Regions from separate parts of the Streptomyces sp. NPDC056128 genome, predicted to be linked through region 1. Evidence: predicted binding sites of a transcription regulator. Region 1 holds the regulator's gene; the other holds the start of a gene.
What was found. Region 1 encodes HrcA, which represses chaperone genes, less so after heat shock. Its sites were predicted from a motif close to TTNGCACTCNGNNNNNCNGAGTGCNAA; they were not measured.
Positions count from the first base shown of each region.

Region 2: the regulator HrcA is predicted to act here: its motif matches at 3,361-3,387, upstream of groL (chaperonin GroEL).

Region 1 is NZ_JBHJVQ010000002.1:341,259-346,602, forward strand. It holds gene hemW (radical SAM family heme chaperone HemW) at 1-167, shown strand, start outside; gene ACFC1X_RS05470 (DUF3097 domain-containing protein) at 301-1,107, opposite strand; gene ACFC1X_RS05475 (MBL fold metallo-hydrolase) at 1,142-1,876, opposite strand; gene hrcA (heat-inducible transcriptional repressor HrcA) at 2,049-3,065, shown strand; gene dnaJ (molecular chaperone DnaJ) at 3,066-4,199, shown strand; gene ACFC1X_RS05490 (nitronate monooxygenase) at 4,321-5,344, shown strand, end outside.
Region 2 is NZ_JBHJVQ010000026.1:67,392-72,735, reverse strand. It holds gene ACFC1X_RS31865 (glucosyl-3-phosphoglycerate synthase) at 1-593, opposite strand, end outside; SAM riboswitch class I at 746-893, shown strand; gene thrC (threonine synthase) at 911-2,212, shown strand; gene ACFC1X_RS31855 (MoaD/ThiS family protein) at 2,301-2,576, shown strand; gene ACFC1X_RS31850 (cold-shock protein) at 3,015-3,218, shown strand; gene groL (chaperonin GroEL) at 3,550-5,175, shown strand.

The sequences.
Region 1 (5,344 bases):
GGGAGGGGGTGCCGTTGTCGCTGCTGCGGGAGGCGGGGCTCGCGGCGTCCCGGCGGGCGCTGTCCGACGGGCTCCTCCAGGAGGGGGCGTATGGGGAAGGGCGCGCGGTGCTGACGCTGCGCGGGCGGTTGCTGGCGGATGCGGTGGTGCGGGATCTGGTGGACTGAACAGCCTGTTTCGCCCCCGCCGCCCCTACCCGTCCCGTCCCGGGGGCGCTGCCCCCGGACCCCCGCTCCTCAAACGCCGGAGGGGCTGAAATGCAGCCGGACAAGGCTGAGAACTGCCGGTCAAGGCTGAGAACTACGCGGTCGCGGTCACGAAGTCGATCAGTTCCTCCACCCGGCCCAGCAGCTCCGGCTCCAGGTCCTTGTACGAGTTGACCCGGGCCAGGATCGCCTGCCACACCGCCCCGGTGTTGTCGGAGGGCCAGCCCAGGGCCCGGCACACCCCCGTCTTCCAGTCCTGTCCCCGCGGCACCCGCGGCCACGCGTCGATCCCCACGGACGACGGCTTCACCGCCTCCCAGATGTCGATGTAGGGATGGCCCACGACCAGGGCGTGCTCGCCCGTCACCGCCTCCGCGATGCGGGACTCCTTCGAACCCGGCACCAGGTGGTCCACCAGGACGCCGAGCCGCGCGTCCGGCCCCGGGGCGAAGTCCGCGACGATCGACGGGAGGTCGTCCACGCCCCCCAGGTACTCCACGACGACGCCCTCGACGCGCAGGTCGTCGCCCCAGACCTTCTCGACCAGCTCGGCGTCGTGCCGCCCCTCGACGTAGATGCGCCCGGCGCGCGCCACCCGGGCGCGTGCGCCGGGGACGGCGACCGAACCGGACGCCGTGCGGGAGGGGCGTACCGGGCCGGACGCGGGCCGCACCAGCGTCACCACGCGCCCCTCCAGCAGGAAGCCGCGCGGCTCCATCGGGAACACCCGGTGCTTGCCGAAGCGGTCCTCCAGCGTCACCGTGCCCGCCTCGCAGCCGACCACCGCGCCGCAGAACCCGGTGCTGGGCTCCTCGACCACCAGGCCGGGGTCGGCGGATACCTCGGGTACGGGCTGCGACTTCTTCCACGGAGGGGTCAGGTCGGCGGAGTACTGGCGCATTCTGCCGACGATACGAGGAATCCGCCGTCCGTGATCAGTGCGACACGCCGAAACGCGCGGCCAGCGCGTCCCGTTGGGCCCGGACGAACGCCGCGTCCACCACCGCTCCGTGACCGGGGACGTACCGCGCGTCCGCGCCGCCCAGGTCGAGCAGCCGGTCCAGGGCCGCGGGCCAGTGCGACGGTACGGCGTCGGGGCCCGCCTGCGGCTCGCCGGACTCCTCGACCAGGTCGCCGCAGAACACCACCTCCGGGTCGCCCGGCACCAGCACCGCGAGGTCGTGGCCGGTGTGCCCGGGGCCCACGTTGGCGAGCAGGACCTGCCGCCCGCCGCCCAGGTCGAGCGTCCACTCGCCGCAGACCTCGTGCGGGACGCGGACCAGCGCGTCGACCGCCTCCTCCGCCCGCCGCTCGTCCAGCCCCTCCGCCACCGCGTCCGCGCGCAGCGCCTCCCGCCCGTGTCCGCCCGGCGCGAACACCGCGTCGGTGCCCACCGCGCCGTAGACCTCCGCGCCCGCGAACGCCGCGGCGCCGAGGACGTGGTCGAAGTGCGGGTGGGTCAGCGCGAGATGCGTCACACGGTGCCCGGCCAGCCGCTGCGCCCCCGCGCGCAACCGGGCGCCCTCGCCCAGGCTCGATCCCGCGTCGATCAGCAGCACCGCGTCCGTGCCGAGGACCAGCCCGGCCGTGCAGTCCCAGCCCGGCAGCCGGTACCGGCCCACCCCGGCCGCCACCCGCTCCCATCCCAGGTCTTCCCAAGTCACCGTCACGACCACGACGCTATCGCCACACCGTCTCGCCGCACGTCGGCGTGGCCCCGGCCTTGCCGGGGGCGTACCCCACGGCCGTACACTGGGCCGGGGAAGTCTGGCACTCGCGCGCCGTGAGTGCCAGGACGGACCGGCAGGACAGCGGGCGGACGACTTCTGGAGGTGTGCGCGGATGCTCAGTGAACGCAGGCTCCAGGTACTGCGCGCCATCGTCCAGGACTACGTCGGCACCGAGGAGCCGGTCGGGTCCAAGGCCCTCACCGAGCGGCACAACCTCGGCGTCTCGCCGGCCACCGTGCGCAATGACATGGCGGCCCTGGAGGACGAGGGGTTCATCGCCCAGCCGCACACCAGCGCCGGACGCATCCCGACCGACAAGGGCTACCGCCTGTTCGTCGACAAGCTGGCCGGCGTCAAGCCCATGACCGCGCCCGAGCGGCGCGCCATCCAGAACTTCCTGGAGGGCGCCGTCGACCTCGACGACGTGGTGGCCCGCACGGTGCGGCTGCTCGCGCAGCTGACCCGGCAGGTCGCCGTCGTGCAGTACCCCTCGCTGACCCGCTCGACCGTGCGGCACGTGGAGTTGCTGGCCCTCGCGCCCGCGCGCCTGATGCTCGTGCTGATCACGGACACCGGCCGGGTCGAGCAGCGGATGGTCGACTGCGCGGCGCCGTTCGGCGAGGCGTCCCTCGCGGATCTGCGCGCGCGGCTCAACAGCCGGGTCGCGGGCCGTCGTTTCACCGACGTGCCGGGTCTGGTCGAGGAACTGCCGGATGCCTTCGAGGCCGAGGATCGCGGTACGGTCTCCACCGTGCTCTCCACTCTCCTGGAGACGCTGGTCGAGGAGAACGAGGAGCGGTTGATGATCGGCGGCACCGCCAATCTGACCCGCTTCGGGCACGACTTCCCCCTGGTGATCCGGCCGGTGCTGGAGGCGCTCGAGGAGCAGGTCGTGCTCCTCAAGCTGCTCGGCGAGGCGAAGGATCCGGGCGTGACCGTGCGAATCGGTCATGAGAACGCTCATGAGGGACTCAACTCCACGTCCGTCGTGTCGGTGGGCTACGGTTCGGGCGGCGAGGCGGTTGCCAAGCTCGGCGTGGTCGGACCGACCCGCATGGACTACCCGGGAACGATGGGAGCGGTACGCGCAGTGGCACGGTACGTCGGACAGATCCTGGCGGAGTCGTAGGTGGCCACGGACTACTACGCCGTACTCGGCGTACGCCGCGACGCGTCCCAGGACGAGATCAAGAAGGCGTTCCGGAGGCTCGCCCGCGAGCTGCACCCGGACGTCAACCCCGATCCGAAGACCCAGGAGCGGTTCAAGGAGATCAACGCCGCCTACGAGGTGCTGTCGGACCCGCAGAAGAAGCAGGTCTACGACCTCGGCGGCGACCCGATGTCCCAGGCGGGCGGCGGGGCCGGCGGCTTCGGCGCGGGTGGCTTCGGGAACTTCTCGGACATCATGGACGCGTTCTTCGGTACGGCGTCGCAGCGCGGGCCGCGCTCGCGCACCCGCCGCGGCCAGGACGCGATGATCCGCATCGAGGTCGAGCTGGACGAGGCGGCCTTCGGCACGACCAAGGACATCCAGGTCGACACCGCCGTGGTCTGCAACACCTGCAACGGCGAGGGCGCGGCGCCCGGCACGTCGGCCCAGACGTGCGACATGTGCCGCGGCCGCGGTGAGGTCTCGCAGGTCACCCGGTCCTTCCTGGGCCAGGTCATGACGTCGCGGCCCTGCCCGCAGTGCCAGGGCTTCGGCACCGTGGTCCCGACCCCGTGCCCCGAGTGCGCGGGCGACGGCCGCATCCGCTCCCGGCGCACCCTCACCGTGAAGATCCCGGCCGGTGTGGACAACGGCACCCGGATCCAGCTCGCGGGCGAGGGCGAGGTCGGCCCCGGCGGCGGCCCGGCCGGCGACCTGTACGTCGAGATCCACGAGCTGCCGCACTCCACCTTCCAGCGCCGCGGCGACGACCTGCACTGCACGGTCACCATCCCGATGACGGCGGCGGCCCTCGGCACGAAGGTGCCGCTGGAGACGCTCGACGGCATGGAGGAGATCGACATCCGCCCGGGCACCCAGTCCGGCCAGTCGGTCCCGCTGCACGGCCGGGGCGTCACCCACCTGCGCGGCGGCGGCCGGGGCGACCTCATCGTGCACGTCGAGGTCACCACCCCGACCAAGCTCGACCCCGAGCAGGAGCGCGTCCTGCGCGAGCTGGCGGCCCTGCGCGGCGAGGAACGGCCGCAGGGCCAGTTCCAGCCCGGTCAGCAGGGGCTGTTCTCCCGGCTGAAGGACGCGTTCAACGGCCGCTGAGGCGGTGGCTCTCCGGGGCGCCGCCTGGCTCGATGAGTGGCTCCGGGATGCGGATGCTTCTGGCGTATGCCAACGGAAGCCCGGATTCGGACTTGTTCGGAGGACGTGACAACATGCGGTCATGTCCTCCGCACTGACCGATCTCTTCCCCTACCCGATCGTGCAGGCGCCGATGGCGGGCGGCGTCTCCGTGCCGCGGCTCGCCGCCGCGGTCTGCGAGGCGGGCGGGCTGGGATTCCTGGCCGCCGGGTACAAGACCGCGGACGGGATGTACCAGGAGATCAAGGAGCTGCGGGGGCTGACCGCACGCCCCTTCGGCGTCAACCTCTTCATGCCGCAGCCGGAGACCCCCGATCCGGCGGCGGTCGGCGTGTACGCCCACCAGCTGGCCGGGGAGGCCGCCTGGTACGAGACGGAACTCGGCGACCCCGACAGCGGCCGGGACGACGGCTACGACACCAAGCTCGCGGTGCTGCTGGACAACCCGGTACCGGTGGTCTCCTTCCACTTCGGCGTCCCGAGCACCGAGGTCGTCGACTCCCTGCACCGCGTCGGCACCTTCGCCCTGGTCGCGGCGACCACCGCGGACGAGGCCCGCGCCGTGGAGCGGTCCGGCGCCGACGCGGTGATCGCGCAGGGCGCCGAGGCCGGCGGCCACCAGGGCACCCACCGGGACAACCCGGAGACCGGCGGCGCCGGCACCGGACTGCTGTCGCTGGTCGCCCAGGTCCGGGAGGCGGTGAGCCTGCCCATCGTCGCCGCCGGCGGCATCATGCGCGGCGGTCAGATCGCCTCGGTCCTCGCGGCCGGCGCGAGCGCGGCCCAGCTGGGCACCGCCTTCCTCGCCACCCCCGAGTCCGGCGCGCACGACCTGCACAAGCAGGCGTTGACCAACCCCCTGTTCGTGCGCACCGAACTGACCCGCGCCTTCTCCGGCCGCCCCGCCCGCGGCCTGGTCAACCGCTTCCTGCGCGAGCACGGCCCCTACGCCCCCGCCGCCTACCCGGACGTGCACCACCTCACCGCCCCGCTGCGCAAGGCCGCGGCCAAGGCGGGCGACGCGCAGGGCATGGCGCTCTGGGCCGGGCAGGGCCACCGGATGGCCCGCGAGCTGCCCGCCGGACAGCTGGTGGAGGTCCTGGTGG
Region 2 (5,344 bases), on a different contig from region 1:
TCGCCGCCGAGCGGCTGTACGAAGCCGGCCAGCAGCGGCCAGTGCAGGTTGAGCAGCGGGCGGGCCACCAGCTCGGTGACCCGGCCGCCCTGGCCCGGAGTGGTGCCGAGGGGGCGGTCGTACATCGCCTTGACGAGCTGGACGTCCGGTTCGGTGAGCAGCGGGCCGACGATCCCGGAGACGAAGTCGGCGGAGAACTCGCGCAGGTCGGCGTCGACGAAGCAGACGATGTCGCCGCCGGTGACCAGCAGCGAACGCCACAGCACCTCGCCCTTGCCCGGCACCGCCGGGACACGCGGCAGGATCGCGTCGCGGTGCACGACCCGCGCGCCCGCCGCCGCGGCCACCGCCGACGTACGGTCGCTCGACCCGGAGTCCACCACCACGATCTCGTCGACGAGCGGAGCCCGGACCATCAGCTCGCGGCGGATCACCGTGACGATCTCGCCGACCGTCGCCTCCTCGTCGAGGGCCGGGAGCACCACGCTGACCGTCTGCCCGGTGGCCTGTTTGGCGGCCAGCAGCTGCCGGATCGGCCGGTCCCCGGCGGACCAGGAACGCGCGCTCAGCCAGCGCTCGACTTCTTCCAGCACGGTCCCAGGGCTCCTTCGTGATCAGTTGTGATCCATCTCGCGGTACGGACGACTATCTCAACCGTCCTGGCCTTCGGTTACAGTCTTGAACAACGCGCAGGACCACCGCATGCCGGGGTCGCCGCGCGTACCAGCGAAAAACAACTTCATACCGCTCATCCAGAGGGGCAGAGGGATACGGCCCGTTGAAGCCCCGGCAACCCTCCAGTCGGTTCTTGTCACACAGACGTGGCGAGGCTCCCGACTAGGGAAGGTGCCAAATCCGTCTCACGGCGAGATGCGTCGTGAGGAAGATGAGGAGAAAGGGCCTCGCCTCCATGGCTGTGCAGACTGCCGAAACCTCCACGAACACCCCGGGCGCCACCGACACCACCGTCGACCTCGGCCCCGCCGCCGCCCTGAGCTGCCGGGAGTGCGGCCACCGGGTCCCGCTCGGCCCGCTCTTCGCCTGCCAGGAGTGTTTCGGCCCGCTGGAGATCGCCTACGACTTCTCGGCCTACGACACCGAGGAACTCCGCAAGCGGATCGAAGCGGGCCCCGCCAACATCTGGCGCTACGCCCCCCTGCTGCCCGTCCCCGCCGACGTGGCCGACAAGCCGAACATCAACCCGGGCTGGACCAAGCTGGTCAAGGCCGACAACCTGGCCCGCGAGCTGGGCGTCACCGGCGGTCTCTACGTCAAGGACGACTCCGGCAACCCGACGCACTCCTTCAAGGACCGCGTCGTCGCCCAGGCCCTGGAGGCCGCCCGCGCCTTCGGCTTCACCACCCTCTCCTGCTCCTCCACCGGCAACCTCGCCGGTGCCGTCGGCGCCGCCGCCGCCCGGGCCGGCTTCCGCTCCTGCGTGTTCATCCCGCACGACCTGGAGCAGGGCAAGGTCGTCATGGCCGCCGTCTACGGCGGCGAGCTGGTCGGCATCCAGGGCAACTACGACGACGTGAACCGCTTCTGCTCCGAGCTGATCGGCGACCCGGCCGGCGAGGGCTGGGGCTTCGTCAACGTCAACCTGCGGCCGTACTACGCCGAGGGCTCCAAGACCCTCGCGTACGAGATCTGCGAGCAGCTCGGCTGGCGGCTGCCCGACCAGATCGTCGTCCCGATCGCCTCCGGCTCCCAGCTCACGAAGATCGACAAGGGGCTGCAGGAGCTGATCAAGCTCGGGCTGGTCGAGGACAAGCCGTACAAGATCTTCGGCGCCCAGGCCGAGGGCTGCTCGCCGGTGTCCACGGCGTACAAGGCCGGCCACGACGTCGTACGCCCGCAGAAGCCGGACACCATCGCCAAGTCGCTGGCCATCGGCAACCCCGCCGACGGGCCCTATGTCCTGGACATCGCGCGGCGTACCGGCGGTGCGGTGGAGGACGTGACCGACGCGCAGGTCGTGGACGCGATCAAGCTGCTCGCCCGGACCGAGGGCATCTTCGCGGAGACCGCCGGTGGTGTGACGGTGGGGGTCACCAAGAAGCTGGTCGAGAGTGGCTTGCTGGACCCGTCGCTCACCACGGTCGTCCTCAATACCGGTGACGGTCTGAAGACGTTGGACGCGGTGGCGGACACGGGGCTGACTGCGACCATTCGTCCCAACCTCGACTCGTTCCGTGAGGCCGGCCTCGAGTAAGACAGCTTGTACGTCGTCTGCGGGCTGGTGGGGGCTGGTCGCGCAGTTCCCCGCGCCCCTAGGTAAGTCAACTTGACCGGAGGTTCAAGTGAGCGTCAACGTCCGCATCCCTACCATCCTGCGCACCTACACCGGTGGCCAGGCCGAGGTCAGTGCCGAGGGTGCGAATCTCGGTGAGGTCATCTCCGACCTGGAGAAGAACCACACCGGTATCGCCGCCCGCGTCCTGGACGACCAGGGCAAGCTGCGCCGCTTCGTCAACGTCTACGTCAACGACGACGACGTGCGCTTCGAGCAGGGCCTGGAGACCGCCACCCCGGACGGCGCGGGCGTCTCCATCATCCCGGCGGTCGCCGGCGGCTGATCACGCCGTTGGTTACCGCTGGTAATCGTGGTGACGCAGAGTTCATCGAATTGCCCCCTCCGTAAGAGAAGCGGAGGGGGCAATTCCATTGGATTGAGCGCGGTAGAGTTGGGGAACACGCTCCCGATCAAGGCATCGGGAACCTTGAATTCCTGCCGCCCGCCCGACAAGAAACAGCCAAAGTGTGGGTGTGTTTCGCGGCTTTTGTGACTTTTGTGTGCCCCGACTTGACCCACATTCAGGGGAAAGCTCGTCATATTCCGGACCGGGTACGTCCAGATTTCTCGTCCGATTGACCTGTTGCAGACGGCAGTTGGACAGATACATTCAGCCGCGGTCGACGCGTTCCGGCGCACGCCCCCAGTCGTGGGGGGTGAGGTCTGACCCGGGTCCGCGAAGTGCGGATCTGTGCAAGGGCCAGTAATAGGGGAGTTAGGCATGGCTCAGGGCACCGTCAAGTGGTTCAACGCGGAGAAGGGGTACGGCTTCATCGCGGTCGACGGTGGTGCGGATGTTTTCGTCCACTACAGCGCGATTCAGATGGACGGCTACCGCACCCTCGAAGAAGGCCAGCGGGTCGAGTTCGAGATCTCGCAGGGTCAGAAGGGCCCGCAGGCCGACATGGTTCGCCTCAGCGCCTGAGACGTTCGGCCACCGCAAGTAAACGGTTCTTCTCCGAAGGGCCCGCACCTCCCCGGAGGTGCGGGCCCTTCGGGCTGCCCGGACCCGGGGCGCGCCCGGTGTTCGCGGGTGGCTGAGCGGGCGGCCGGATCCCCCGGAGGCGCTTGCACTCGATGGGGTCGAGTGCTAATCATTGGCGTTAGCACTCTGAAGGTGAGAGTGACAACGAAGGACCGGGTCGGTGAGGCCCGCAGGCCGGGTGGGGAAGGAACCACGAGGTCGGCGAGCCGTCCGTCGCGGGCGCGGGCGCGGTCCGAAGGAATCACCCCCAGTCCTGGAGGGACCACTTCACATGGCCAAGATCATCGCGTTCGACGAGGAGGCACGGCGCGGCCTCGAGCGCGGCATGAACCAGCTCGCGGACGCCGTCAAGGTGACGCTCGGCCCCAAGGGCCGCAACGTCGTCCTCGAGAAGAAGTGGGGCGCCCCCACGATCACCAACGATGGTGTCTCCATCGCCAAGGAGATCGAGCTCGAGGACCCGTACGAGAAGATCGGCGCCGAGCTGGTCAAGGAAGTCGCCAAGAAGACGGACGACGTCGCCGGTGACGGTACGACCACCGCGACCGTTCTCGCCCAGGCCCTGGTCAAGGAAGGCCTGCGCAACGTCGCGGCCGGCGCCAACCCGATGGCCCTGAAGCGCGGCATCGAGAAGGCCGTCGAGGCCGTCTCCGCCGCCCTGCTCGAGCAGGCGAAGGACGTCGAGACCAAGGAGCAGATCGCCTCCACGGCCTCCATCTCCGCCGCCGACACCCAGATCGGCGAGCTGATCGCCGAGGCCATGGACAAGGTCGGCAAGGAAGGCGTCATCACCGTCGAGGAGTCCCAGACCTTCGGTCTGGAGCTGGAGCTCACCGAGGGTATGCGCTTCGACAAGGGCTACATCTCGGCGTACTTCGCCACCGACATGGAGCGTATGGAGGCGTCGCTCGACGACCCGTACATCCTGATCGCCAACTCCAAGATCGGCAACGTCAAGGACCTGCTGCCGCTCCTGGAGAAGGTCATGCAGTCGGGCAAGCCGCTGCTGATCATCGCCGAGGACGTCGAGGGCGAGGCCCTGTCGACCCTGGTCGTCAACAAGATCCGCGGCACCTTCAAGTCCGTCGCCGTCAAGGCCCCGGGCTTCGGTGACCGCCGCAAGGCCATGCTCGGCGACATCGCCATCCTCACGGGCGGCGAGGTCATCTCCGAGGAGGTCGGCCTCAAGCTGGAGAACGCGTCCCTGGACCTCCTGGGCCGCGCCCGCAAGGTCGTCATCACCAAGGACGAGACCACCATCGTCGACGGCGCCGGCTCGACCGACCAGGTCAACGGCCGCGTCAACCAGATCCGCGCCGAGATCGAGAACAGCGACTCGGACTACGACCGCGAGAAGCTCCAGGAGCGCCTGGCGAAGCTGGCCGGCGGCGTGGCCGTCATCAAGGCCGGTGCCGCCACCGAGGTCGAGCTCAAGGAGCGCAAGCACCGCATCGAGGACGCCGTTCGCAACGCGAAGGCGGCCGTCGAGGAGGGCATCGTCGCCGGTGGTGGCGTGGCCCTGCTCCAGGCCTCCCAGGTCTTCGAGAAGCTGGAGCTGTCGGGTGACGAGGCGACCGGCGCCAACGCCGTGAAGCTCGCCCTGGAGGCCCCGCTGAAGCAGATCGCCGTCAACGGTGGTCTCGAGGGCGGCGTCGTCGTGGAGAAGGTCCGCAACCTCCAGGTCGGCCACGGCCTGAACGCCGCGACCGGTGACTACGTCGACATGATCGCCGAGGGCATCATCGACCCGGCGAAGGTGACCCGTTCCGCGCTGCAGAACGCCGCCTCCATCGCCGCGCTGTTCCTCACCACCGAGGCCGTCATCGCCGACAAGCCGGAGAAGGCCGCCGCGGCCGGTGCTCCGGGCGGCATGCCGGGCGGTGACATGGACTTCTGATCGACCGGTTCCGGTTGATCGAGCGTCCCGCACGAACCGAGGGCGGCACTCCCCGAGCGGGGGGTGCCGCCCTCGGCGTTGTCCCGGACCGGGGCTGTGGGCCGGATCACGCCCCGGCGGGTGCGGTGGGCGGAATGAGGGCTGGTGGATGCGGGGTTCACGCTGGAGA